Regions from separate parts of the Lysinibacillus sp. FSL W7-1291 genome, predicted to be linked through region 1. Evidence: predicted binding sites of a transcription regulator. Region 1 holds the regulator's gene; each other region holds the start of a gene.
The links. The regulator LexA, encoded in region 1, represses DNA repair genes until DNA is damaged. The targets are predictions, from matches to a motif close to CGAACATATGTTCG.

Region 1 (7,417 bases):
TATGCGGCGTGAAGGATTTTTTAAAAAATGTATACCGCATGGTGACAATTGGTGGGATGAATACTATTACGCAATCTTGCAAGAAGAATGGCATAGAACTCTATAAAATGACCGTGTTACATAGTAACAACATTTGGTCATTCAGTAAAAAGAGTATAAAATAAATGGCTAACACTTCAGACAAAACGGAGGGATAAACCTGAGGAGTATGATCAAAATGTTGAGAAACAAATTAGGGATAACCAAAGCTATACTTACGAAAGAATGCGGTGTTGTTAGACAGACAATTAATTGTATTGAAAATGATAAGTACGAGCCATTAGCTTTGAAGATGGCTAAAGTCCTCAATAGCCGTATTGATGAGGTGTTTATGTATGACTAAATTTCTTCCTGATTCGATCATTACCATGAAAGATTTTGTGAAAGAAGACTCGGTATTATTACGAAAACAAACCGAAGAAGTGACGACACCCTTAAACCAAGAGGATCGAAATACTTTATTAGCTATGCTGCAATATCTCAAAAACAGCCAAGATCCAACGCTAGCAAAAAAATATAAGCTTCGCCCTGGAACTGGGTTGTCTGCAAATCAAATAGGTGTAGACAAACGAATGTTTGCTGTACTATTTGATCATAATGAAATGGTGTTTATCAATCCCAAAATCATAAGTCATTCCCTCAATATGATTTATTTACCTGATGGAGAAGGCTGCCTGTCGGTTAATCGACCTGTCCATGGTTTTGTGCCAAGATACGAGCGTATTAAGGTCAGAGCATATGACATTGATGGTCAAGAATTCATCCTGCCGTTTCAGGGCTATGGGGCGATCGTTGTCCAACATGAAATCGATCATTTAAATGGCATAATGTTTTATGATCGAATAAATAAAGAGTATCCTTTTCAACTACCTACTAACATCATCATCGACAGTTTGGCTTCCTATCAATAGCATTTTTTACTGTGAATAAAAAAGATTAGCAGGCGATATTATTTGCCTGCTAATCTTTCTTGATGTTCTTGGAAGCGACGATGAACAGTCGCTTTACTTACTTCAAAGCCCAACCCTCGAAGCGTGATCGAAATTTCCTCAAAGGTAAATCCACGTTTGCGTAGCTTGACAATTTCATCTACAGGTAGATCCTTTCGCTCCTGCCCATAGGGATTCCCTCGGTTCGATAAATTATTTTCAGGACGATAGCCATTTTCTACAGCGCGTCGCATGCCTCGACGTATTTTAGCATTATGGATTCTTCGTTGATACTCCTCCACGATTGCTAAAATCTCAAGCAGCATCGTGTCCATTTCATTTAGTTGAACGGGTCCTGCATCGCGCATGGAAAAAACATCTGTTGCTGATTTTTGCAATAAATGCAACACAGCCATCCTTGCGTTCCCACGTCCTAATCGTGTTTCATCTTGTACAAAAAGGGCATTAATTCCCTTTTCTTTAATGAAATCAAGCATTTCAAGCAAGCCATCGCGTTCCACATCATAGCCGCTATGCTTATCCTTAAATACACCCTTTACCTCATAGCCTTGCTCTCTAGCGTAGCGCAGCAACTCTTCCTGTTGGCGCTCTAATGAGGAGCTTTGTGTTTCTTTTTCAGTACTTACACGGCAATAGACAACAGCCGACATTTGTTTATTCATCATTGTTCAGTTCTCGCAATTTCGATAGTATGGATGGGATTGGCTTGATCACCCAATACAGGAATAACTAGAGACTTTCCTGCCACAATTTTAATATCTGCTAATTCATTTTCTGTTTTGACCAGCTTAATCCAATCATCTGTACTCATCTTACCACGGTATTGCTCTGCTAACGACCACAAGCTATCCCCATGTTCAATTTGAATTTCTGCGTAATTAACATCTCCTGGATCAGTGATGTAAAGGTATCCTGCAAATAATAGACAAGCTCCTAATAAAATGGAGATATGTGTATTTTTCTTTAACCATGTCATAGTTACAACCCCTTTTCTAGAATGTTTGTTCGGAATGTATGTTCTCATAATAAAGCGAACAAACGTTTTTGTCAAACACTTTTCGAACCTATGTTTGCATACATGTTCGCATTCTGTTATACTATCAAATAAGAAGAATGATATTAGAAAAAAGAGGTGAGCACTCATGAAAAAAGTTTCGAAAAGACAAGAGGACATTTTGGCTTTTATTAAAGAAGAGGTACGAGCTAAGGGATATCCACCATCAGTACGTGAAATCGGGGAAGCAGTCGGACTTGCTTCAAGTTCAACTGTTCATGGTCATTTAGCTCGATTAGAACAAAAGGGCTTTATTCGTCGAGATCCAACAAAGCCACGTGCAATTGAAATTTTAGAGCCTGAAGAGTCTATTCAAAAGCAGCAAGTCATTCATGTACCACTTGTGGGGAAGGTAACTGCTGGTTCCCCAATTACTGCTATTGAAAACATTGAAGAATATTTCCCATTACCAGATACGTATGGCACAAGCGAGGATCAGTTATTCATGCTAGAGATTATGGGGGAATCTATGATTGAAGCAGGAATTTTAGACGGCGATTTAGTTATTGTGAAGCAAAAGGCAACAGCTAATAACGGAGATATTGTTGTAGCCATGACAGCAGAGGATGAAGCAACGGTCAAACGTTTCTTCAAGGAAAAAAATCATTTCCGTTTACAGCCTGAAAACTCATCTATGGAGCCTATTATCGTCGATCAAGTTTCTATTTTAGGACAAGTTGTAGGACTATATCGTCGTGTACATTAATCATTTAAAGTAGGTTTTGAGGATTATGTGTTCCTTCTAAGAGCATGTATCCTCTTTTTTACGCAAAAAAAGAATCCATATATGGTTGGATTCTTTGTACAGTCCCCCTGCTACGCTTCCTTTTTGAATTTTAAGCTAGCTTCAACAAAGGCTGAAAATAATTTTTGTGCAGGCTCATCTCCTGCTATAGCTAGTTCCTCGGGATGCCACTGAACAGCCAAGCAAAATGGCAACTCTTCATGAACAACTGCTTCGATAATGCCATCACTCGATTTTGCTGCTACTTTTAATTTCTCTGCTAATACATTAACTGCCTGATGATGAAATGAATTTACCGCTATTTTCTCTTGTTGTAAAATGGTCGCTAATAAATTCTCCTCCATAATTTGTACATAATGAGTAGCTACAGCTCGAGCAGATTGCTGTACATGCTTGAGCAGCTTAGTACTAAAATGGTCACTATCAATATCCTGAAATAAAGTACCACCTAGTGCTACATTTAGTATTTGAATGCCTCGGCAAATACCCAAAATAGGCATCTTTCGTGTGAATGCCGCTTCAATTAATGCTAACTCTACCGTATCTCTTGCTGGATGAATTTTCCCTAGTTTTGGTGCAGGCTCTGCCCCATACAGAAATGGATGCACGTCATAGCCTCCAGATAACAATAAACCATCTGTAAGGGATAGAATTTGTGTGGCATCCTCCTCTACGCCAAGTGGAATAATAAGCGGAATCCCACCTGCATCAATGATACTTTTACTGTAAGCAGCATTTAATCGAGAGGATAAATCATCTTCCACAAAGGCTGTAATGCCAATAATCGGTTTCACTTGCTTCCCTCCATATGCTTGAAGATTGAACAATTACCAAAAACCTAAATACCAATCGATTAATGAATCCCCATAAAAATAGACAATGATAGCGGCTAATGCAATAGAAGGTCCAAAAGGAATAGGTGTTTTTCTCCCCTGCTTGTTCTTCGTTAACACGACAAGCCCGACAATCATGCCGATAACTGCAGCTATAAATAATGTTAACAGTGTATGCATTGTACCAAGAACAAGTCCAATTAAAAAGAATAATTTAATATCGCCTCCACCCATGCCCCCGTTTGATATCACAGCAATACTATATAATATGCCGAAACCAACGACTGCACCTACAGCACAGTCCCACCAGGGTGTTAATGGCGACAATACTCGTCCAATAATAAGGAAGGGTAAAAAGAATAAAAGCACCTTATTCGGAATCAGCATATAGGCTATATCAGAAACAACAATGATGACTAATAATGAAATAAAAAATAGGGCTACTATAAACTCTATGCTCCAACCAAGCTGCCAATATGCAAAGGCAAACAATAATCCTGTTAATAATTCCATTACTGGATAAATCCAAGCTATTTTATTACCACAGCTCCGACATTTCCCCCCAAAAAACACATAAGATAAAACTGGCACTAAATCAAGCGCCGTCAGTTGCCTTTGACATTTAGTACAATGTGAAGGAGGTTGTACAATCGACTCCTTCTGTGGCACACGTAAGCCTACCACATTATAAAAAGAGCCAAAGACAAGCCCAAATAAAAATAGAAAGATTGTATAAGCCATTTCCAATTTTCTGTCCTCCTAAACTAATAGGCGCCCATACAGATGCAGTATGGAACGCCTATCAATGCAATTATTACTCTCCTTCGTAATAGAACGTCGTCACCTGGACGGTAGCTTGTAAAGTAAGATCCGTATCTTTTTCTAATTGATCCTGCTCTCCAGGCAATTTGAATTCGATAGTATCCGTTTTCATCACACGCTGTAATTGTTCAATTTCCTGTAAAAAGCTCTCTAGAGAATTAAAATCAAGCGCCCCAACCTCTAATATAAAAGTAATCAACTTTAAATTCGATGGTAAGGAATCCTTTGAAATAGATGAAATCGGTGAACTCGTAATCTTGTTATCCTGCTCACCATTAACCTCTTCTTCAGCTTGCTCCAACAGATTAAGGTCTTGCGATACATCTGATTGCGAAACAGCCGCATCATCATTTTGAACTGTTAATGACTTTATGCGTGTTCCTGTCACTTCCTCAATCTCAGCTAAATCTAGTATGATCTTTTCAACAGCTCTTGTTGTAGGTAGCTTCTGTCTTAACGCTAAAACATTGATAGTCGGCTGACCCTGCTCCTTGTCTAATTGAGCTAATTGTTCTTTTACACTAGAAATCTCTTGCTGTATCTGTGATACATGACTCTCTTTTGCTTCTACTTCATTTAATCTTGGTAATAATAAATAATAATAAAGCGCAAATAAAATAGAAACGATTAAAGTCAATAACAAGATAATAGATGAATTTTTACTACTCGTTAATTTATTCATGAGCGTCGTCCTCCAGCTAAATACATAAAGTCGATTGTCGCCGTAATGGACACTGAATAACGTGGTACTTCTTTAAATTTTTGTTCAGGCGTTAATTCCTTCTGTTCGCCAAGCTCTATATCAAAGTTTGACACTGTATTAATTTGTGCGTCTGTAAAAAAACTACTCATTAAAAGTCGCTCTACATATTTCGATATATCGGTCATCGTTTCAAAATCCACTTCAATAGTAACTGTATTTTCCCCAAAAACGTAGCTACGCAAGTACGTTTGAGTTGGTAGTAAAGTTTTCGTTTCATCAATTAATGGGGTTACAGGATAAGAAACACCTTGAATATAGGCAACAGATTCCTCCAATGATCCCTGATCAACACTTTGTCTTACATCTAACTCTTGCTGTAATTGTTCAAGCTGTGTCGTTAATGTCTTTTCCTCAGCAGATAAACGTGACAAATCACTTTTAGCTGTAAAAAATATAAATAGTAAATAAGCTACTATTAGACCCACTATGACAATTATCAAGCTATAAAAAAGCTTTGGTGAAGTAGACCGTTTTTCAAGCTGTGGTAAGAGGTTTATATCTGGAACCATTAATGAACCTCCTTCAAAGCTAAGCCTAGCAATGTTGAAAATTCTTTTTTAAAATAAGGAAAGAACTTTTCAATTTTTGCTCCATCAACAATCATCAAAGGTGTCTCTAAATTAGAAGATAATAAGGTTCCTATTGATTTGAGTAACGGGTTATCACCAAGTATTATGATTTCATCTACTGTTTTTTCCCCTTTATGTAAAGAAAACTTAAAGAAATTCATCATCCGATCAATTTCTAAAACCTGATCCATGACGACCATCTGGTAATCTTCGGTTTCACCATTGTAGAGAAATTGGTAGCTAAATTCATCGACTTTTTTGCCCTGCCATTGTGCCATATCTGTTTCAATCGATTGATAACGCAAAAACTCAACCTGTCCGTTTGAAAAGATACTAATGGAAAGTTCATTGATAGACCAATCAGCAATTAAATATGTTTTATTAGGCACTAACATTGACATATGTTCTAACAAACGTATATTGCATAAGGCACGAATATCGGCAGCTTCAGGGTCCAAGGAGACATCTAACAGCATTCCTACTATTTTCGTAATTTCCTCTGAAGGTGCTGCAAATAATATCGCTTTACCGTCCTCCGCATCGGGATCATAAACATCAATTAACGGGTCCTGAAAAGGTAAATGAATAGAATGGCCCAACTCCATTTCAGCATATCCTCGTAATTCCTGAGGTTTAACATCTTTAGGATGCTCGAAACTTTTTAATAAAACAGTTGTATCAGGCACAAACATACGAACAGCCTGTTTTTTTCCTGTCCACTTCACAACCTGTTCTTTAATAATTTCAAAAAGAGCCACCTCATCTATGATTGCTCCATTTTCAACAATATCAGCTGGTAAAGGATATTCATAGCCATGCCATTGACTAGGCTCAGGTCCTTTCGCCACAATCGCACGTAGCACATAATCCTTCAGTTCAATCGATACATGCGACTTTCTCTTTCTCTTAAACATGTGAAAAGACCTCCTTTTCCTATTCAGTATAAATGATTTTATCAATTAGTCATCCATTCCCCAGCCAGAAACGCAAGAAAATTATCGTTTCTGAATGGGTTGGGAGGACTGATTATTGAGTTTTAGTATTTTCTGTTTTTTTCTTATCTACTCCTGCACTTTTTAATAGTTTATTAAGTTCTTCTTCAAATATTGTTATTGCACCTGCAGTTGAGCTAACTTTGAGACTCTCTGTTTTAATCTCTTCAAATCTACCATATGAAATTGACCATTTTTTTTCACTTTCGTTATACGTTACTTTATCATTGCTTCCTAGCTCAATACCATCTACAAACGCTTCTAATTCATCTTTCACACACTCATTATCTGAGCTGTCTCCTTTACAAGCGCCATCAATATAAGCAATCTTAGCACCAGATAGAATATTTGATGCTTCTGCTAAAATAGCACGGTCCTTTGACTTATTAATAATATTACCAATTGCAGGCACAGCGATTGCTGCGATAATTGCTAAAATAACAATTACAGCTAAAAGTTCAACTAATGTTAAACCCTTCTCATTTTTCAATAGTTTTTTATTTTTCCATTTTTTAAACATAGAGAATTCCTCCTTAGTAGTTTTATATGAAGTGTGAAAACACGGTCTTCTAATTCAATTTCTAAATAAGTTTTATATAATTAAAAATTACATATTTTCATATAGTTGGAACATTGGTAAGAATATAGCC
Region 2 (7,417 bases), 2.0 Mb from region 1:
GATAATGCCATGTTCAGTAGCAGCAGCAAGGTCAATATTATCGACACCCACACCAGCACGACCAATTAATTTTAAGTTTTTAGCTGCTTCGATCACTTCACGTGTCACAGTTGTTTGAGAACGAACAAGTAATACATCCACATCTGCAATTTTAGCGATTAATTGTTCTGGTGCAAGACCAGTGTCTACAATAATGTTTAAATCTAAATCTTGCTCCTGACGTAATGGGAAAATACCATCCTCACTTAGTGGATCAGCGATAAATACGTTAATGTTTTTTGTTGCAGTAGTCATTATAATTAGCTCCTTTTTAATAAATATGGGTTGTGGATTTATCTACGACAGTCTGAAATTTGTAAAATTCGAACATCTTACAGCATGCAAACGATCTCCTTTCTAAATCGAAAACAATATAAAAAGCCTTCCACGCCTTACAGACACAGTTATTGTGTTGTAAGGGGCGAAAGGCTGAATAAACATTGGTTCGCGGTACCACCCTTAATCACTGCTGGAAAATTTATTCTGGCAGTCTTAGCTATATGCGTAACGCGCATGGGACGGATAAGCTTACTGTTAAGTTGTTCGGCTTATCTATTCTGGAGTGGAACTATTATCGTAGAAATCACTGATTTACACCAACCATCAGCTCTCTTTGGATTTTCTTGTGACTAGTATGTCTCCGTCGTTATATTTTGTGTGATTAAATTTGTTAACATCATAATCCCTATTGTTCACCTTTGTCAACGATATTTCTGAAAAACTTAAAAAATATAGACTTCAAAAGTCTGAATAATAACTAAAAACGAACATTATTTGTTTTCTTAGTGTTTAATATTCGTCTTTTTGGAGGATACAATGAAAGCGTTAACGATATTTGAAAAGTGCGATAGTATCAGTGTTCCATGTAGTTTACGGTTAAAAAATTATATGGTAATTAAATGGAATAAATTAGATGATTTATGCTATTCCTTGATGATTTTAGTGTAAGAAAGCGAACATTTTCGCTTGTCACATTTTAGACAAAAAATTAGATTTTAGAAGGTAAACAGGCTGTGAGAGAAGAATGTTAGTTAAGGATGATTTGATTTGGGGGTGTAAAAATGCAGTACGATGTTGCAATAGTTGGTGCTGGACTTGCGGGTTTAGTTGCTGCTTGTGAGTTAATCGATGCAAAGAAAAAAGTTCTTTTAGTAGATCAAGAGCCTGAAAATTCAATAGGGGGACAGGCATATTGGTCTTTTGGTGGGATATTTTTAGTAAATTCTCCAGAGCAGCGAAGGCTTGGAATTAAAGATAGTAAAGAACTGGCGTGGCAAGATTGGCAAGGAACTGCAGGCTTTGATCGTTTAGAAGATGAGGATTCCTGGGCTTATAAATGGGCCAGAGCCTATGTTGATTTTGCTGCAGGTGAAAAATATGACTGGTTAAAGTCAAAAGGTATCAAATTTTTCCCTGTGGTTGGATGGGCAGAACGGGGAGGCTCTTTAGCGGGAGGACATGGCAATTCTGTACCAAGATTTCATATTGTATGGGGAACTGGTCCTGGCATAGTAAAGCCGTTTGTAAATAAAGTAAAGCAAGCTATGAAAGATGGATTTATCGATTTTAGACCAAGACATCGTGTGGATGAATTTATACAACATGATGGAACAATTACAGGAATCAGTGGAACAGTGCTAGCAGAAACCTTTATTAATCGAGGTGAAAAAAGTTCGAGATTGGGGATTGGCGAATTTTCCTACGAAGCCGATGCCGTGATTGTAGCAAGTGGCGGTATTGGGGCTAATTTTGATTTAGTAAGAAAAAATTGGCCTGCACGACTTGGGACTCCTCCTAAAAATATGGTATGTGGTGTGCCAGCTTACGTTGATGGGAGAATGCTAGAAATCACAGAACATGCTGGAGGACGTATTGTAAACCGCGATCGCATGTGGCATTACACAGAGGGATTAAGAAATTGGGATCCAATTTGGCCCAACCATGGCATTCGTATTTTACCAGGGCCTTCCTCCTTATGGTTTGATGCAGAAGGTAATCGATTCCATGCACCCAACTTCCCAGGCTTTGATACGCTCAGTACGTTAGAGGCAATTCAAAAAACAGGTTATGATTACTCTTGGTTTATTTTAACGGAAAAAATTATTGAGAAGGAATTTGCACTATCTGGTTCAGAACAAAACCCAGATTTAACAAACAAAAGCATTAGTGATGTGCTTAAGCGTATAATGCCAGGTCCACCAGCCCCTATCCAAGCTTTTAAAAATCATGGCGAAGATTTTGTGATTGCACATGATTTAAAAGAACTAGTAGAAGGCATGAATAAACTAGCAGGGAATGAGCTACTGGATTTCATGAAAGTGAAAGAGCAAATCTTGGCAAGGGATCGAGAAATGGACAATAAGTTTACGAAGGATTTACAGGTTAACGCTATTCATGGGGCAAGGCATTATATTGGAGATAAATTAGTGCGTGTTGCCAAACCACATAAAATTCTAGATACTAAAAATTGGCCATTAATTGCCGTACGTTTAAACATTCTAACTAGGAAAACCTTGGGTGGCTTACAAACAAATTTAAATGGTGCGGTGTTGGGTATGGATGGTCAACCTATACCAGGTTTATTTGCTGCTGGTGAAGTAAGTGGCTTCGGTGGCGGGGGTGTTCATGGCTATCGTGCTTTAGAAGGGACATTTGTCGGAGGCTGTTTATTTAGTGGACGGCAGGTTGGGCGCTATTTAGCGCAGGAATAATAAGAAAAAGAGCATCGTTCATCAGGACGATGCTCTTTTTGGATGGGCTAGTAGATGGCTTACTATTTTAAGGTTTAGACCATTTACGCACACGGCTAAACCCTATCTCACCAAGTATTAACGATTTGCGTTTTGAATCTCTGCAATCTTAGCAATTTGCTCCTCAACCTGCTCCTTCGTCCAACCATTCTCTTCGACAAAGAAATTGCGTTCTGCACGGCGGCAATCATCTGAACAGCTACGCATATAAAATGCTTCGTGTTTTTCCTCACATAACATTAATTTATGACATTCAGGGTTTGCACAGTTTGTATAACGTTCAGAAGGTTCACCTGTGAAGTAATCCTTCCCAACGATGACATGCTCAACCTGATTAATCGGTACACTTCGACGACGGTCAAAAACAAACATCTGACCATCCCATAGCTGGCCCTTTACTTCAGGATCTTTTGCATAGGTTGCAATACCACCGTGTAATTGACCAACACTTTTACCATAGCCTTCACGTTTTAGCCAACCAGAGAATTTTTCACAGCGAATACCACCTGTGCAGTAAGTTAAAATCTTTTTATCTGAAAAATCTTCTTTATGTGCTTCCATCCAAGCTGGAAGGTCACGGAAGGTTTCAATATCAGGTCGTACAGCACCTTTGAAATGACCAATATCATATTCATAGTCATTTCGGGCGTCGATAATCACAGTGTTCTCTTCTTGCATTTGTTCCATAAATTCTTTAGGCGATAAATAATCGCCTGTGATTTCCAAAGGATTAATATCATGCTCCAAACCTAAATGGACAATTTCCTGACGAGGACGTACATGCATTTTCTTAAAGGTATGTCCTTCCACCTCATCGATTTTCCACATAATATCACTAAAACGAGCATCTGCCTTCATATGATTCCTATAAGCATCTGTTTGCTCAACGGTACCAGAAACGGTGCCATTAATGCCTTCAGAGCCTACTAAAATACGTCCAAGAAGTCCAATTTCTTTACATAATGCTAAATGTTCTTCTGCAAATGCTACAGGGTCTTCAATTGTAATATATTTATAATAAAGTAATACACGATAGTCCTTCTGTATCAAAATACGTTACCACCTTTAACTCAATATTCGTCCTTTAATATAGCATAACAAGAGCAATTTTGCTTAGAGTAGAAGGAGTTTTCTAAAAAAACACGAATAGTACATAGTGAATGACTATTCATATTTGGGGGTAATAGAGATGGAATTTTCAACGATTACTTTAGAAAAATTAGAACGTCGTGCAACGTTAACATTGAATCGTCCGCAGGCGATGAATGCTATGGATGATGTTATGATGCGAGAACTCGCAGAATGCTTTGAGACTCTCCAACAGGAACAAAATATACAGGTGCTTGTTATTCGTGGAGAAGGAAAAGTCTTTTCTGCGGGTGGCGATATCAAGGCTATGTTAGATGAAAATAAACCATTAAATATTGATGAGGCAATGGTCTATCTTTCACGTATTGTGAAAGCGTATTATCAGTTACCAATGATTGTGATTGCGGCTGTTCATGGTGCATCGGCAGGTCTAGGGTTTAGTCTAACACTTGGGGCAGATATAGTTGTGGCTTGTGAAAATAGTAAGCTAGCTATGAATTTCATTGGAATAGGACTAATCCCAGATGGAGGTGGTCATTTCTTCATGAAGGAACGTGTGGGGACTGTTAAAGCGAAACAGATGATTTGGGAGGGGAAGGTATTAACAGCAAAAGAAGCATTAGATGAAGGGCTTATTGACTTTATTGCACCAGAGGGTACTGTATTTGCCATGGCAGATCAGCTTGTTGGTAAAATGCTTGCGTCACCTATTTCTTCCATGATTACAACGAAAAAAATTCTACATGCTCAAAATTTGCCTCAGCTAGAAAATATCCTAGCTTTAGAAGCAGAGGGGCAATCCGCTATGCGTAAAACAACAGATCATCTAGAAGGCATTCATGCATTTGTAGAGAAAAGAATGCCTGTCTTTGTAGGAAAATAACAATCATAAAAGGCGCGTAGCAACATTGACTACGTGCCTTTTAGCCACTAAACATGGAATAAAATTAATTTACCCGAAGCGTTTACAAGACGATGAGTTTTGTCGGCAACACCTTTTTCCTCAATTTGTTGTTGTCCGTTTAGTTTAGCAGCCTCATCATTTTCAAATGTCCAAGTTTCATCAAATAATGTTTCCCCTGTTTTTTCAAAAGCTGTAAAACGATAATTCTCCATACAAACCCCACCCTTTTACTTAAATATATTTCTATTATACATAGAAGATTTATAAACTTCACGGTAAAACTAGTGAATTTTTTGATAAATTACGAAAATTGTGGAAAAAGTAAGGCAATGCTGTTTTTTATGTAATACCATTTTTCATAAAACGTGAACTATGATAAAATAGAACAAATATTCGGTTTTGTTTAGTGAACATATTACGGTACAGAGGCGATAATTATCTACTATTTGAGGTGATTGGATGACAGCAATTCGTTTTTTTCATTTGGCAGATTTACATTTAGATAGTCCATTTAAAGGTTTATTTGGATTACCTGAGCACATTTTAAAGAACATTAGGTCGAGTACTTTTGAAGCATTCGATAAAATGATCCATAAAGCAATTCAAGAGAAACCTGATTTTATATTAATTGTTGGAGATATTTATGATGGTGAAAATCGTAGCTTGCAAGCACAACGAAGATTTCAGGATGCAATGGAAAAGCTCTTCCAACACAACATCCCTGTAATTGTGAGCTATGGTAACCACGATCATTTAAATGGCACTTGGACACGCTTTGCTTTGCCAAGCAATGTCTATGAACTACCAGCGGAAACGACCGTGGTTCAATTAAAAATCCGAGGCCAGCAAGTAAATATATATGGTTTCAGCTATCATGAACGCCATTTAAAGGAATCAGTTATTGAAAGTTATCCAATTGCACAGGATCAGCATGCCATTCATATTGGTATGCTACACGGCAGTGAGGCAGGCAACACGACCCATGATGTTTACGCCCCTTTCACTAAGCAGCAGTTGATAGAAAAGAACTATCATTATTGGGCTTTGGGACATATTCATAAACGACAGCTTTTACATCAAAACCCTCCCATTGTTTATCCAGGCAATATTCAAAGTCGACATCGTAAAGAACAAGGACTGAAAGGCTTTTATGACGTGACGTTATCCCAAACATCGAATGAGCTAGATTTTATCCCTACATCTACTGTCGTTTATAACACGATAGAAGTGGATTGTACGAATGTTGTACATGCCAATGAATTACTAAAAAGATGTTCGGAAGCGATCACAACGAATAGGACGAAGTACGGGGCATCAGTAGTTGAGCTTCACCTGCAAAACATTGATGAACAAACGGAAGCTTTATTTGCACACGCAACTGTAGATGCATGGTTAGATACTGTGCGAGAGACGGAGGAAGGCATTGAGCCGATGTGTTGGGTACAAAAGTTGGTATTGCAGAAGACAGCAAGTCTTTATGAGCAGACAGCAGCAACTCAATCCGTTGTCAGCTTAATGGAGCAGTGGGACAGTAATGAATGGAAAGATATTCTAAAAGATTTATACCAATATGCTGGTGGTGCAAGGCTGATAGAGCCACTAAGTGACAAGGATATTGAAAACTTAACGCAAAATGCACAGGCATTATTGGCAGAAGAAATTCAAAGGGCGTGATCACATGCTGACTATACAAAAAATCCAAATATATGGCTTTGGTAAGCATGAAAACATCACCATTTCCTTAAATGAGGGTGTCACTATTTTTTATGGATTAAATGAAGCAGGAAAGACGACGATTCAGCAGTTTATACTACAAATGCTCTTTGGTTTCCCTATACGGCAGCAGGCACAGCGCAAATATGAACCAAAAGTTTCGACGAAATATGGTGGTCAGCTCACACTCGTGCATCCTATTTATGGCCAGTGCACTATTGAACGTGTGAAAGGAAAGGCAGCGGGCGATGTTTCTGTTTATCTAGAGGATGGGACAATGGGACACGAGGAACTATTAACTAAGCTTTTATATGGGTATTCTAGAACGTCCTTTGAATCCATTTTTTCATTTTCATTGCACGAGCTACAGGGCATTGAAAAAATGTCAGAGGAGGAGCTAACCCATTTGCTACTAGCTTCTGGCACAACGGGGGTTCAACATTTATCAGCTCTTGAAAAGAAGATGGAGAAAGAGGCAAATGAGCTGTTTAAAAAAACAGGTAAAGTACCCGTAATTAATCAAAAGGTTGAGCAATTAAAGCAGCTTGAGCGTACGATTAAACAGGAGCAGGGAAAGATTCTAACATTTGAGGACAAATTAAAGCAATTACAACTACTTGAGCATAATCTAGAAAAGCTTTATAGTACGAAAAAACTGCTGCAACAACAATGGCAGCAGTTAACGATTCAAAAGCAGGCACTTCCTCTCCTCAAACAGCAACAGATTTTACAGCAGACACTGGTCAATTATCAACATGTACAGTTTCCGCCAGAAGGTATAAGACGCTATGAGCAATTAAAGGATCGTCTATTACACGAAAGTCAGCAGCTAATGCAATTAAAGGAGCAATATCAAACATTACAAAATCAAGTACTTACCATAGCGGATGAGCATACGGTCAATGAAATGGCTCGTCTTATG
Region 3 (7,417 bases), 1.9 Mb from region 1:
TGCTTGACGGTCAAATTTCACTCGTACATTGTCAGCGATTTTTAACGTCACTGCTGTGTCCTCAATCGCATCTACGACACCATGTAGACCACCGATTGTAATGACTTTATCTCCACGTTGCAAACTACTTTGCATATTTTGTGTTTCCTGCTGTCTTTTTTTAGCTGGACGGATTAAGATAAACCACATTGCAACGAACATTAATAATATTGGCGCTAATCCTAATAATTGATCCATAATATATCTTGCCCCCTTTCCAAATCTCACTTTTTTAGTATAGACTATTCCACCAATAAAAAGCGATGAACAAGCCAAAAAATTTTCTCAATTACTAATATTTTTTCTATGATTGACATTATTTTGCTAGAAATATTCACTTTTTACAAAGATTTGAATGCTTTTACAAAACGATTGCCATAGTATAAGGACATTAGGCACTGCCTAATGTCCTTTCATAGTGTTGAAAAACAAAACCATCCATAGAATTTATATGAAAGGTGAAAAAGGATTTCCGTTGCAGGCTACTTGCTTTCCTGTGGGCGAGCGCCGAGCTATCCCACCGGAGTCAAGTAGCCTTCCACTCCAATCCATAAAAATGTTTCTGTTTAGCAAAGATCTTCAAATAAAGTGAAGGTATTCATTACTCTTTATAAAGGGTGTTGTCACTCATCACTTCTCCACATTGAAAATAAGAGGCTATCCTTTCTCTAATCATACAAATACGGCTCGTATGAAAGATAAGGAAAAGACATTTTTGCAGAATGGTTGATTGGAGTGGAGCCAGTGTCACTCCTAGGGGATTTAGCGTCATAGAGGAGACCCTGGAGCGAACGCAGTGAGTGAAGCGGCTCATCTGACGCCCCCTGGAAAGGACGCTGGTGGAACGGAAATCAACCCCTCGCCTTACAAAATTGCTTATTATGCCGTTGACATTACCTTTTTTATTTCGATTCAGTAACATAAAATGAAAGGCGTAATGGCTTAAAAGTTCTTAGCATTTGGCCCATTGAAGCCATATTTTTCAAAGAATTCTTCTCGGAAATCACCAAGGCGGTCTTGACGAATGGCTTCACGCACTTGTTCCATCAGCTTCAATAGGAAATGTAGATTATGATAAGACGTTAAACGAATACCAAACGTTTCTTCCGTACGGATAAGGTGTCGAACATAAGCACGAGAATAGTTTTTACATGTATAGCAATCACAATTCGGATCAATTGGACCAAAATCACGTGCATACTTAGCATTTTTCACCACTAGACGGCCTTCAGATGTCATTAGTGTACCATTACGCGCAATACGTGTTGGCAGCACACAGTCAAACATATCAATCCCACGAATTGCTCCATCAATTAAAGAATCTGGTGAGCCAACCCCCATTAAATAACGTGGTTTATTTTCAGGCATCATTGGCGTCGTAAATTCTAACACTCGGTTCATCACATCTTTCGGTTCACCAACAGATAATCCACCAATTGCGTAGCCTGGGAAATCTAATTCCACTAATGCTTCTGCTGAACGACGGCGTAAATCCTCATACTCTCCGCCTTGGATGATCCCAAACAAACCTTGCTCCTCTGGACGCTTATGCGCTTCTTTACAGCGTTTTGCCCAACGTGTTGTACGATCAACTGATTGCAGCATATAATCATGTGTCGCAGGAAATGGTGGACATTCATCGAACGCCATCATAATGTCAGACCCTAAATCATTTTGAATTTCCATTGCTTTTTCAGGGCTTAAAAATAGCTTATCTCCATTAAGGTGATTACGGAAATGAACGCCTTCCTCCTCAATTTTACGGAATTGACTTAGGGAGAACACTTGGAAACCACCTGAATCCGTTAAAATAGGACGATCCCAGTTCATAAATTTATGGAGTCCGCCTGCTTCCTTGACAATATCATTGCCTGGACGAAGCCATAAATGGTACGTATTGGACAAAATGATCCCAGCATTCATTTCTTTTAATTCCTCTGGCGACATCGTTTTAACAGTTGCTTGTGTGCCCACTGGCATGAATGCTGGTGTTTCAAAGGAGCCATGTGGTGTATGGACGATGCCAAGACGTGCTCCTGTTTGTTTACAAGTATGAAGTAATTCATATCGAATTGCTGGTTGTGTCATAAACTAAAAATCCTCTCTTATCTGAAGTAAAAACAGTACTTCGATTGTATCCACTATTATTTTTTCGGACGTATAAACATCGCATCTCCAAAACTAAAGAAGCGATATTTTTCCTCCACTGCTTGCTGATAGGCACTTAAAATAGTTTCTCGAGTAGCTAGCGTACTAACAAGCATGACAAGTGTTGATTTCGGTAAATGGAAGTTTGTAATTAACCCATCCACCACCGTAAAGTTGTAGCCTGGATAAATGAAAATAGACGTCCAACCTTGTTCTGCTCGCACTTCCCCCTCATATTTAGAGCCAATTGTCTCCAATGTACGTGTAGAGGTTGTCCCAACAGCTATGACCTTGCCGCCGTTTTGCTTAACACGATTAATCGTATCTGCCGCTTGTTCGGTCACACTATAGAATTCAGCGTGCATTTCATGGTTTTCAATCGAATCCACACTAACAGGACGGAAAGTGCCGAGACCCACATGTAGCGTGATAAAGACCACTTCTACACCTTTCGCTTTTACCTGCTCTAATAATTGCTCCGTGAAATGCAGTCCCGCTGTTGGTGCTGCAGCTGAGCCACGTTCTTTGGCATAAACCGTTTGGTAACGATCCTTGTCCTCAAGTTTTTCACGAATATATGGAGGCAACGGCATTTCACCAAGTTGCTCTAATATTTCATAAAAGATGCCATCATAATGAAAGTCAAATGTACGTCCGCCATGTTCAAGCTCTCCTGTACAAGTAGCTGTTAATAAACCTTCACCAAATGTGATAACAGTTCCTACTTTTACACGCTTAGCTGGTTTTACAAGTGTTTCCCACTCATCTGTACCAGCTAATTGCTTTAATAACAATACTTCTATATGTGCACCTGTTTCCTCTTTCACACCCATTAAGCGAGCAGGTAAGACTCTTGTATCATTTAATACGAGACAATCTCCAGCATGTAGCTCATCTAAAACGTGAGCAAAATGGTGGTGCTCTACTTTAGTAGCGCCAGGTGTAACAACCATTAAGCGGCTCGCAGTACGATCAATTAATGGCGTTTGAGCAATAAGCTCCTCCGGTAATTCAAAATCAAAATCTTCTACACGCATGAAAAAACTTCCTTCTTTATGTTTGTTGTGGATACTCATATCCAAAATGTTCATAGGCTAAATGTGTGGCAACTCTTCCCCGTGGTGTACGTTGAATAAGGCCAATTTGCATCAAATAAGGTTCATATACATCCTCTATCGTAACCCGTTCCTCACCAATCGATGCCGCAAGCGTATCTAAGCCCACTGGACCGCCTTGGAAGCGCTCAATCATGTTCGTTACAAGTTTATGGTCGATATGATCAAGCCCTCTAGGATCAACTTGTAACAGCTCTAGCGCTTGCTGTGCAAGACCCTCCGTTATCATACCATCTCCAAGCACTTGTGCATAATCTCGTACTCGTTTTAATAGACGATTCGCAATTCGAGGTGTTCCGCGTGAGCGTCTCGCCATTTCCATTGCCGCTACTTGCTCAATTTTCACCTCAAATAAATGAGCACTTCGCACCACAATTTCAGCAAGTGAACGATCATCATAATATTCTAAGCGTAGTAACACACCAAAGCGATCCCTTAAAGGGGCTGATAAGGCGCCAGCTCTTGTTGTAGCACCTACAAGGGTAAAGGGAGGTAAATCAAGGCGTACAGAACGTGCTTCTGGACCTTTCCCCACCACAATATCTAAACAGAAGTCCTCCATTGCTGGATATAGCACTTCTTCAATGGCACGGGAGAGTCGATGAATTTCATCTATAAATAAAACGTCCCCAGGCTCAAGTGAACTTAAAATAGCTGCTAAATCCCCTGGGCGCTCAATTGCAGGGCCACTCGTCATGCGTACATTGACATTCATCTCATTCGCAATAACAGCAGCTAATGTCGTTTTACCAAGTCCCGGAGGTCCATATAACAGCACATGGTCTAAACTTTCTTGGCGAAGCTTTGCCGCTTCAATGAATATTTGTAAGTTTTCCTTCACTTTATGTTGCCCAATATACTGCGTTAATTTTTGAGGGCGTAAAGATAATTCAAACTGCTCATCATAGCTACCTGCCTCACTTGCCATCATACGTTCAGACATGCACCTTCCCTCCTTTCCTTATTTTATTTTTAGCAATAGTTGCAACGCTTGTTTCATAAAGGCATCTGTCGTTTCCAGCTTGTCGTTGTCCTCAAGCTGTGGACGAATTTTTTCGAGCTCTTTTTCAGAATAACCAAGTGCCATTAACGCCAGTATAGCTTCTTCTAGCTCATGCTTATAAGGATTCACACCAAACAATGGTAGCTCATGTTCTGCACTAGGAAGCTCCAATGTATCTAATAACGAGCCTAGCTTGCCCTTCAAATCAAGAATCATTTGACGTGCCGTTTTTTTCCCAACCCCAGGGAACTTCACTAAAAACGCTTCGTCCTCCCGCTCAATGGCACTAATAACCTGTTGCGGATTCCCAGTAGCTAAAATCGCTAGAGCCCCCTTTGGCCCTATGCCAGATACTAATATTAGCTTTCGAAATAGCTCACGTTGATCTAGATTAGGGAAACCATATAAAACTTGTGCATCCTCTCGTACATGCAAATGAACATATATCTGTTGCTCCAGGGCTGATGTGCGGAATGCAAACGGATTGGGCGTATGAAGTTGCCAGCCAATACCTTGTTGTTCTAATACTATAAACTCAGGTGTAATACGAGTTACTTGTCCTTTTAAATAATCATACATCTATAATCCCTCACAATCATCGTCTTCGATTATAGCATATAGCGAACGAATGCTCGACAAAAAGTAGTGGCAAAAGCGCTGTTGCCAAACAAAAATGACCGCCAAATGACGGTCATTTTTTAACAAATCTATCAATATCGTACCACAGTTTTGGCCAATAGGTGAGGGCTCGTTTTGTGAATGGCACTAAATAATCTAAAAATACTAGCTGTTGCTCTAGTGGTAAATCCACTGCAAAAAGCCATTCTCGTAATAGCTCATTCGGATATTTCAAACGATGGAGCTTTCTTTTATCCAGTCGTTTCAGCTCAGGTAATTCGGCAAAAATTTTCCCAAGATCATAATCAACAGCAGGTAATACACGATGCAACCATAAAATATATTCATCATCTGCTTCGCCAAGATGTGCTAAATCAAAATCAATTAAACGTAATTGGCCATCAGAGCACCATAAAAAATTATGATGAACCACATCCCCATGTAATAGTGTGATTTCTTTTTCAGGCGCATCCTCTAATGCAATCAGTTGTAAAGATTTATCACTATAATGCACAATTTGATCGATTTCTTCTTTTGTTAAAAAAGCTCGAAACTCATTTCTTCTACTTTTAAAACGCATATGACGCATTTGCCATTTTAAAAGCTGCGAGTAGGTATGCAAGCCTGGCATTCGCTGCCAAGCTATTTTTTTATGTGTATCATGTAAAGCTATTAATAATTTAAGAGATTCTTCACGATCTTTTTTATATGCAAAGTTAGCACCATGGCTTCCTTCTTGCCATACTTGCACAATTAACTGCTCATCATCACTCTGGACCAATGGTAAGATTAGAGAAGGCTCCATGCGTCCTAACTGGCGATGAATTGCTCTCACCTTCTCTGCAATTTCCACTTGCTTCGCTCGTTTGACAAAATAATGATTCGATTCATACTTATATTTCCAAATGTTTGACTTTAACTCTTCTACAATATACGCTTTTTCACCATCGATAAGGCGTCATCCCGCCTGGGAAATAGTGCGGTGACATCCATTGTCCCCCTGCTGGTGGGCACGGCGGTGGACAATGTGTCGGACATGGTGGTGGCGGACAATGACAAGGATCCATTTGCCATGTAGGCATCATCATTGGTTGTTGATGACAGCCACAGGATTGACCCATGTTCATATCAGGCATCATCATTGGCTGTGTACCACAGCCACAAGATTGACCCATATTCATATCCATTTGTGGCTTCATTTGCTGATCCTGTGTATGGAAGAATGGTGATGTAGACTCTAAAAAGTCTTCCATCCCACCTACTTTATGATCTGGCATGTCACAAGACATTGGCTGTTGTGGCATCGTATAATGCTCGACCTGAGGTTGCATTGGCATCATCGGCCACCACATTTGATGATAGATCGGTTGATGACAACTTGAGCAATGTGGGACAGCAGGCATTTGTGGCATGATATGCATCGGTGGCTGTGGCGCTGGTTGTGGCATTGGCTTCGGTTGAGCTACAGGTGGTGGTGTAGGTGCTGGCGGTGGTGGTGGCTGTATTTGTACAGGTGGTGTTGTAACATTTTGCTCCATTTGTGGCATCACCAATTGTTGGTGCCAATTCATTTCCACAGGCTGCGGTACCCACATCGGTTGTTGTGGCATTTGCATAGGCATTGGCATCGGTATTGGAATCGGAATCATTTGTGGTTCTGGCATTGGCATAGGAGCTGGTGGTGGCGGTACAATAGGCGGCGGTGGTGGCATCGGTCGCTGTACCTCTTTTTTAGGACTTTCCTTCGGTGCCTCCTTATGCACTTGTGTTTCCTTTTTCGGCATTTCTTTATGTGATTCTCTATGCGGCTCTTTGTTTATTTTTTCAGGCAATATAATTTCCATACCTGGAACAATATAATCTGGGTTGGCAAGATGGACATTGAGCCGCTTCAAATCTTCAAACGAAATGCCGTACTCTTTCGCAATCTTCCACAAGGTGTCTCCCTTTTGAACAATATGAATACGCAATTTTTTCCTCCCTTCCTCTCTACGTATCATATGTTCAATGTTTCATTTGGATACAAAAATTTCAGCAAGTTAGAAATGCTTCATGGTACACTAAAACATAAGGAATGCTGATTCCTTTATTATGAGCAGAGGTGAACTCTTATGAAAAAAATGTTAGGCGAAGAACGCCGACTGCAACTTTTAGCGCAATTAAAAAACAGTAAAGCACCTATAACTGGGACAGACTTGGCTAAGTTCGCCAATGTTTCTAGACAAGTTATCGTCAATGATATGACTCTATTAAAGGCAAGAAATGAGCCCATTATTGCCACAAGCCAGGGCTATCTTTATATGCATCAGGAACAATTACAGCAAACCGTTGAACGTACGTTCCCTTGCTTGCATACCTCAGAGCAAACAGAGGATGAATTAATGACCATTGTCGATTGTGGTGGTACTGTCAAAAATGTTATTGTAGAACATCCAATATATGGTGAACTCACTGCCTCCATTATGGTATCAAATCGCCATGAGGTGAAACAGTT

Region 2: a site for LexA is predicted at 5,165-5,178, ahead of NST76_RS18270 (DNA repair exonuclease). Genes of this name have one in related genera too.
Region 3: a site for LexA is predicted at 4,927-4,940, ahead of ruvA (Holliday junction branch migration protein RuvA). Genes of this name have one in related genera too.

Annotation. Positions count from the first base shown of each region.
Region 1 covers NZ_CP151994.1:1,219,286-1,226,702, reverse strand. The annotation lists gene NST76_RS05720 (GNAT family protein) at 1-106, shown strand, start outside; gene def (peptide deformylase) at 375-950, shown strand; gene NST76_RS05710 (recombinase family protein) at 989-1,654, opposite strand; gene NST76_RS05705 (LysM peptidoglycan-binding domain-containing protein) at 1,651-1,965, opposite strand; gene lexA (transcriptional repressor LexA) at 2,132-2,749, shown strand; gene NST76_RS05695 (gamma-glutamyl-gamma-aminobutyrate hydrolase family protein) at 2,860-3,582, opposite strand; gene NST76_RS05690 (A24 family peptidase) at 3,616-4,368, opposite strand; gene NST76_RS05685 (hypothetical protein) at 4,436-5,125, opposite strand; gene NST76_RS05680 (PilN domain-containing protein) at 5,122-5,715, opposite strand; gene pilM (pilus assembly protein PilM) at 5,715-6,689, opposite strand; gene NST76_RS05670 (prepilin-type N-terminal cleavage/methylation domain-containing protein) at 6,802-7,287, opposite strand; gene NST76_RS05665 (type II secretion system F family protein) at 7,375-7,417, opposite strand, start outside.
Region 2 covers NZ_CP151994.1:3,767,602-3,775,018, reverse strand. The annotation lists gene serA (phosphoglycerate dehydrogenase) at 1-294, opposite strand, end outside; gene NST76_RS18290 (FAD-binding dehydrogenase) at 1,101-2,750, shown strand; gene NST76_RS18285 (rhodanese-related sulfurtransferase) at 2,868-3,839, opposite strand; gene NST76_RS18280 (enoyl-CoA hydratase) at 3,979-4,761, shown strand; gene NST76_RS18275 (YhzD family protein) at 4,809-4,994, opposite strand; gene NST76_RS18270 (DNA repair exonuclease) at 5,242-6,456, shown strand; gene NST76_RS18265 (AAA family ATPase) at 6,461-7,417, shown strand, end outside.
Region 3 covers NZ_CP151994.1:3,139,585-3,147,001, forward strand. The annotation lists gene yajC (preprotein translocase subunit YajC) at 1-237, opposite strand, end outside; gene tgt (tRNA guanosine(34) transglycosylase Tgt) at 982-2,127, opposite strand; gene queA (tRNA preQ1(34) S-adenosylmethionine ribosyltransferase-isomerase QueA) at 2,184-3,224, opposite strand; gene ruvB (Holliday junction branch migration DNA helicase RuvB) at 3,241-4,245, opposite strand; gene ruvA (Holliday junction branch migration protein RuvA) at 4,264-4,884, opposite strand; gene NST76_RS15230 (phosphotransferase) at 4,997-5,875, opposite strand; gene NST76_RS15235 (LysM domain-containing protein) at 5,865-6,893, opposite strand; gene NST76_RS15240 (transcription repressor NadR) at 7,035-7,417, shown strand, end outside.